DNA from 3 places in the Buttiauxella sp. genome. Region 1 is predicted to be linked to each of the others. Evidence: predicted binding sites of a transcription regulator. Region 1 holds the regulator's gene; each other region holds the start of a gene.
The links. The regulator ArgR, encoded in region 1, controls arginine synthesis, uptake and breakdown. The targets are predictions, from matches to a motif close to ANTGAATAAAAATACANT.

Region 1 (2,278 bases):
CGGCTGTTTACCTTTCAGTTCCGCAACAAAGGTGTTGGAGCGGATGATGTCCAGTGTAGTCACGCCAAACAGTTTGTTCTTGTCGTAAACACCTGCTTTTTTCAGCACTTCCGCAGCAATCGCCACGGTGGTATTCACTGGGTTAGTGATGATACCGATACAGGCTTTCGGGCAAGTTTGAGCAATCTGCTGAACCAGATTTTTCACGATTCCCGCGTTGACGTTAAACAGATCTGAACGGTCCATACCTGGTTTACGTGCCACACCAGCAGAGATCAGCACCACATCCGCACCAACCAGTGCAGGTGTTGCATCTTCACCGCAGAAACCTTTAATTTTCACATCAGTAGGGATATGACTCAGATCGACTGCAACACCCGGGGTTACCGGTGCAATATCATACAGGGAGAGTTCTGAACCTGAAGGCAGTTGGGTCTTGAGTAGAAGGGCGAGCGCCTGGCCAATACCGCCTGCTGCGCCGAGGACTGCAACTTTCATCCTAAACTCCTTATTATGGTTAGCAAATAGGTGCCGTAACTCCATGCGGTGGCGACCATAATCCAGAGAAGGGGTAATTACAATCTTCCCGCTAAAGGATTGCGAAGTTAAGCAAACCTGAAACGTTACTGCTGCATTTACTCGCCGGGTGGAAACGACGCCTTAGCGCCCGGTCACAACCTGATGTTGTCACATCAACGGCGGTTACATTACCCCTCGCTGCGCAGCAAAACAACATCATTTTGATAACATTTAGTTTACTTACCAACTTATTTTCGAGTCGTGACGAAGGCATGTTTCTCGATAACAAAATTTGATAATATTCGCCCCTTTCATAACATTATTTCAGGCTTTCACCCTGCCAATAATTTGCATAAAAATTCATTTAAATGCATAGTAATGTTATCTTCGTTAACCTGAATATGGGTGACATATGCGTATTTCCTCAAAACAAGAAGAATTAGTCAAAGCATTCAAAGCATTACTGAAAGAAGAAAAATTCAGTTCTCAAGGCGAGATTGTTCATGCTTTGCAAAATGACGGCTTTGAAAACATCAACCAATCCAAAGTCTCTCGTATGTTGACTAAGTTTGGCGCGGTACGTACCCGCAATGCCAAAATGGAGATGGTGTACTGCTTACCAGCCGAGCTTGGCGTGCCAACAACATCCAGCCCGCTGAAGAATCTGGTACTGGATATTGATTACAATGATGCCGTGGTGGTTATCCACACAAGCCCTGGTGCGGCACAGTTAATTGCACGACTGCTTGATTCTTTAGGTAAAGCCGAAGGGATCCTGGGTACCATTGCCGGGGATGACACCATCTTTACTACCCCTGCGAAGGACTTCACCGTTAAAGAATTGTATGAAGCGATTCTGGTGCTGTTCGAACAAGAGCTGTAAGCGTTGCTATTACGTTCCCGTTACTATTAAACGGCGGGAACAACATCTTTTTAACAAACTCCCCTTCGCCATCCTTCTGCTGTAAACCTCAGTCAAAACGCATTAACCCACTCTAAAATGACTTCCACTCAGCCTGTTACGTGATGAAGCGCACAAAAAGTCAAAGTCCAATATCTCATTGTTTTTACTTATTTTTAACAAAATAACAGCAATAAAAGACTCATTTTAATAACTTTACGTAATATAAAAAGCCTCCATTATTGTAAAGTTTCATAGGGAATAGTTAGCGTGGTATTAATTTTCCCAGTTATTAGTGTATACTTGATTTTGTGATGAGGGTCACGGAATGAAGACCCCGATAAAAGAATACGACGAGGTGAAAATTATGAACATGAAATCAACTTTAGTTACCGCAAGCCTGCTCTCAATGCTGTCATTTGGCGCTTTCGCTGCAACTTCAATTAATGCAGACCAGGCGCAAGACCGTCAGGCGATGGGTTCAATCTCTGTAAGTCAGGTAGGTAGTGCACCAATGGATATGCACCAAATGCTCAATGAAAAAGCTGAACAGAAAGGTGCTTCTTCATACCGCATCATCGAAGCCCGCACTGGCGACCAATGGCACGCAACAGCTGAGCTGTACAAGTAACAACAAGCAGCCATAAGCAGATGCAATAAAAGAGTTATCTAAACCGACGACCCCAAGAACAATAAATGCAGTTAAGCCCTTCCGGTCGTTGATATAAACCCTTCAGGAGTAAAGATTATGAAAACCAAATTAACTATCGCAGCACTGAGCCTCTTTTCCGTTATCTCTTTCGGCGCTAACGCAGCTGCACATCAGATAGACAGTGAACAAGCACAGAATATGCAGTC
Region 2 (2,278 bases), on a different contig from region 1:
CATAAACGCTATTTTTTAATGCCAACAAAAATGATGTACCACCTGGGTTATCAGTTTGCGAGTTGGCTCAATAAAGCGTGTCTCGATGTATTCATCCGGCTGGTGCGCCTGGTTGATCGAGCCCGGCCCCAGAACCAACGTCGGGCAAATCGTCTGAATAAATGGCGCTTCGGTGCAGTAGTTCACGACCTCAGTTTGTGCACCCAGTAATTTCTCAACGACTTGCACCAGCTGGTGGTCTTTGGCGCATTCGTAGCCGGGAATCGGTGGGTGGAGTTCAGAAATCGTCACACGCCCAGGCCATTTCTGGCTCACTGGCTCTAATGCTTCATTCAGCAGACCATTCAGATCATTTAACGTAAGCCCAGGCAGTGGGCGGATATCCATGTGCAGTTCACAACAGGCGCAAATACGGTTAGCAGCATCGCCACCGCTAATGTGCCCGAGGTTCAGCGTTGGATACGGCACAGTGAACGCGTCATGGTGATAACGCTCTTTCAGCGTGTTCTTCAGCGACATGATATGGCCGATGGCGTCGTGCATCAGTTCGATAGCATTCACGCCACGCGCCGGGTCGCTCGAATGCCCGGACTGGCCGAGGATGCGGATCGCGTTAGAAATGTGGCCTTTGTGCGCACGCACCGGCTGTAAGGAGGTTGGCTCACCAATGATGGCGCAATCCGGACGTAAACTGGTGTTTTCAGAGAAATAACGAGCACCTGCCATCGTCGTTTCTTCATCGGCGGTTGCCAGAATGTAGAGCGGCTTTTTAAGCGTCGTGACATCAACATCACGCAGCGCATCCAGAATAAAGGCGAAGAAGCCTTTCATATCGGCGGTGCCAAGACCGTACAGTTTGTTTTCATGCTCGGTCAGCGTGAAGGGATCGCGGGTCCAGCGTCCATCATCGAACGGTACGGTATCCGTATGTCCCGCCAACAGCAGCCCACCAGCGCCGCTACCCGTGCTCGCCAGCATATTGAATTTATTGCGCGTACCCGGTACCGATTGGATTTCGACATTAAATCCAAGATCGCGGAACCATCCCGCCAGCAAATTGATTAAAGACTCATTGCTCTGATCCAACGCGCTGTCGGTGGCGCTGATAGAAGGAGTCGCGATCAACGCGCGGTAAATCTCGATAAAAGGAGGTAATTTCATCTTCACTGTTGACAGGCCTTAGCTCGGGTTGGTATACATAATCATGCAGTTATATTGAATAAAAATACAATATTCTCTGCCGTAAGGGAACCCCAGGTTCCGGTGGATTTAACCACGTAAATGTACGTTGGGTGATGGCTTACCAGCTGACACCTTTAGCAGACACAACCTAAGAAGGTGTACAGCCGAGATGTTGAATACGCTGATTGTTGGTGCCAGCGGTTATGCAGGCGCAGAGCTTGTGAACTATTTGAATCGCCATCCTCATATGAACATAACCGCTTTGACGGTTTCAGCGCAAAGTAATGACGCAGGAAAATTGATATCTGATTTGCATCCGCAATTAAAAGGTATCGTTGACATGCCGTTACAGCCAATGTCGGATATCAGCGAATTTACTGATGGCGTAGACGTGGTGTTCCTCGCTACAGCCCATGAAGTCAGCCATGACCTGGCACCGCAGTTTCTGGAGAAAGGCTGTGTCGTTATCGACCTTTCTGGCGCCTTCCGCGTCAACGATGCTAAGTTTTATCAACTTTTCTACGGCTTTACACATCAGCATCCTGAATTGCTGGAGCAGGCTGTTTATGGCCTGGCGGAATGGCAGAGTGACAAACTGAAAGAAACCAGTTTGATCTCGGTGCCGGGCTGCTACCCAACAGCCTCACAACTGGCGTTAAAACCTCTGATTGATGCCGGACTGCTGGATTTGAACCAGTGGCCTGTAATCAACGCGACCAGCGGTGTCAGCGGAGCAGGGCGTAAAGCTGCGATTTCCAACAGCTTTTGCGAAGTGAGCCTGCAACCGTATGGCATCTTTAATCACCGCCATCATCCAGAAATTGTCACGCATCTCGGAACGCCTGTGATTTTCACGCCACACCTGGGCAATTTCCCACGTGGGATCCTGGCGACCATTACCTGCCGTCTGAAAGCCGGGGTAACCCAGCAGCAAGTCGCCGAGGTGTTTAATCAGGCATATCAAGATAAACCTTTAGTGCGTCTGTATGACAAAGGCGTGCCAGCACTGAAAAACGTGGTTGGCCTGCCGTTCTGCGATATCGGTTTTGCCGTGCAGGGCGAGCACTTGATTGTCGTCGCAGCCGAAGACAACTTG
Region 3 (2,278 bases), on a different contig from region 1:
GGTGAGGGGATGTCACTTGGCTAATGTCGCAACCATCACCGCTTTAATGGTGTGCATGCGGTTTTCAGCCTGATCAAAAACAATGCTGTTTGGCGATTCAAACACTTCGTCCGTTACTTCCATGCCGCCGTGCATTCCATATTGCTCCGCCATTTGTTTGCCAAGCGTCGTTTGGTCGTCGTGGAAAGCGGGCAGGCAATGCAGGAATTTCACCTCAGGATTGCCCGTCAGCGCCAGCATCGCGCTGTTAACCTGATAATCCCGTAACAGATTAATCCGCTCCGCCCACTTCTCTTTGGCTTCGCCCATCGACACCCACACATCGGTATAAATGAAATCGGCACCTTTGACGCCCGCAGCCACATCTTCTGTCAGAGTGATGTTTCCACCGTTGTGCGCCGCCAGGGCCTGGCATTCAGTGACCAGTTTTTCATCCGGCCAGCAGGCCTTCGGCGCCACCAGGCGCAAGTTCAGCCCAGTTAATGCGGCTGCTTCCAGCATCGAATTGCCCATGTTGTTACGCGCATCGCCTGCATAAACCAGCGTCATCTGCTGGAAGGTTTTGCCCGGCAAATGCTCTTGCATAGTCAGCAAATCCGCCAGTAATTGCGTCGGGTGGAACTCATTAGTCAGCCCGTTCCAGACGGGAACACCTGCATACTGCGCCAGCGTTTCAACGATTTCCTGGCCAAACCCGCGATACTGAATGCCATCGTACATCCGGCCTAAAACACGCGCGGTATCTTTAATTGATTCTTTATGCCCAATCTGGCTGCCGCTTGGGCCGAGATAAGTGACTCGCGCACCCTGGTCAAATGCGGCAACTTCGAAAGAGCACCTGGTACGAGTCGAGTCTTTTTCGAAGATGAGCGCAATATTTTTACCTGTAAGATGTTGAACTTCTGTGCCTTTTTTCTTGTCGTTTTTCAGTTTGGCTGACAGGGCGAGCAATTCGTTAAGTTGTGCAGGGGTAAAATCCAGTAATTTCAGGAAATGCTTTTGATAAAAATGACTCATATCTTCCTCTTATGGCACACGCCAGTGATTGAATATAAATTCAATTTATATGTATGAATATTCATTTGCAACCCCGAAAGTAAAATCTTTAGCGGGAAAGGTGGAGGCAAACTCAGCCGTGTGTGAAAATAGAAGTATCTGCCTACAAAATTGAGGAAAGGGCCATGGCAAATCCAGAACTGCTGGAAGAGCAGCGCGAAGAGACGCGTTTGATTATTGAAGAATTACTGGAAGACGGCAGCGATCCTGACGCGCTGTACACTATCGAGCATCACCTTTCCGCAGACGATTTCGAAACTCTTGAAAAAGCCGCTGTTGAAGCATTCAAGATGGGTTACGAAGTGACTGACCCAGAAGAGCTGGAAGTGGAAGAGGGTGACACTGTTATCTGCTGCGACGTACTCAGCGAATGTGCGCTGAAAGCCGAACTGCTGGATGAGCAGGTTGAACAACTGCTGAACCTCGCCGAGAAATTCGGTGTGGATTACGACGGTTGGGGCACTTACTTCGAAGACCCGAACGGCGAAGAGGGTGAAGAAGGCGATGACGAAGATATGTTAGATGAAGATGACGACGGCGTTCGCCACTAATCTCATCCGTGCAGCGGTGTGATGCCGCTGCACATCAAGGAATGACCACCATCCATTATGAACTACCCGCAACTCCTCTCACCGGTACTTAATTTCCTGCACTGCCCCACGCCTGATGCCTGGATTGAAAAAGCGCGACAGCCAGAGCACTTGCCCTTGCTGCTGACCGACCATCTGGTGTGCGAACTCAAAGCTGCGCAAACGGCCATGTTTTTTATTCGCAAATATGTTGCGGATAAAACCAGTGCGCAGGCGTTACTTGACTGGCTTAAACCCTACGAAGATTTCACTTTCCGCGAAGGCAAAGAACCCGATTTTATCGCACTGCATAAAACCCTGAGCAAAAGCGTAATGCCAAAAACGGAGACTGCCTGGGGCCAGCAACTCATCGATAGCATGCTTTTGTTGATTAAAGAGGAGCTGCACCATTTCTGGCAGGTGCGCGAGATTATGCTCGCCCGCAACATTCCCTATGTAAAAATCACCGCCAGCCGTTATGCAAAAGCGTTGCTTGGCGAAACGCGGACCCATGAACCAGTGATGCTGGTGGATAAACTGATTTGTGGCGCGTATATCGAGGCGCGATCGTGTGAGCGTTTTGCCGCACTCGCACCTCATCTGGACGATGAGCTGCAGAAATTCTATTTGTCGCTGCTGCGTTCTGAAGCTCG

Region 2: the regulator ArgR is predicted to act here: its motif matches at 1,215-1,232, upstream of argC (N-acetyl-gamma-glutamyl-phosphate reductase).
Region 3: the regulator ArgR is predicted to act here: its motif matches at 1,045-1,062, upstream of argF (ornithine carbamoyltransferase).

The regions. Positions count from the first base shown of each region.
Region 1 is NZ_JBAVHX010000006.1:62,402-64,679, reverse strand. Features, by position in the region: gene mdh (malate dehydrogenase) at 1-498, opposite strand, end outside; gene argR (transcriptional regulator ArgR) at 932-1,402, shown strand; gene yhcN (peroxide/acid stress response protein YhcN) at 1,788-2,051, shown strand; gene yhcN (peroxide/acid stress response protein YhcN) at 2,169-2,278, shown strand, end outside.
Region 2 is NZ_JBAVHX010000025.1:11,756-14,033, reverse strand. Features, by position in the region: gene argE (acetylornithine deacetylase) at 16-1,167, opposite strand; gene argC (N-acetyl-gamma-glutamyl-phosphate reductase) at 1,352-2,278, shown strand, end outside.
Region 3 is NZ_JBAVHX010000015.1:21,180-23,457, forward strand. Features, by position in the region: gene argF (ornithine carbamoyltransferase) at 13-1,017, opposite strand; gene rraB (ribonuclease E inhibitor RraB) at 1,182-1,607, shown strand; gene miaE (tRNA isopentenyl-2-thiomethyl-A-37 hydroxylase MiaE) at 1,665-2,278, shown strand, end outside.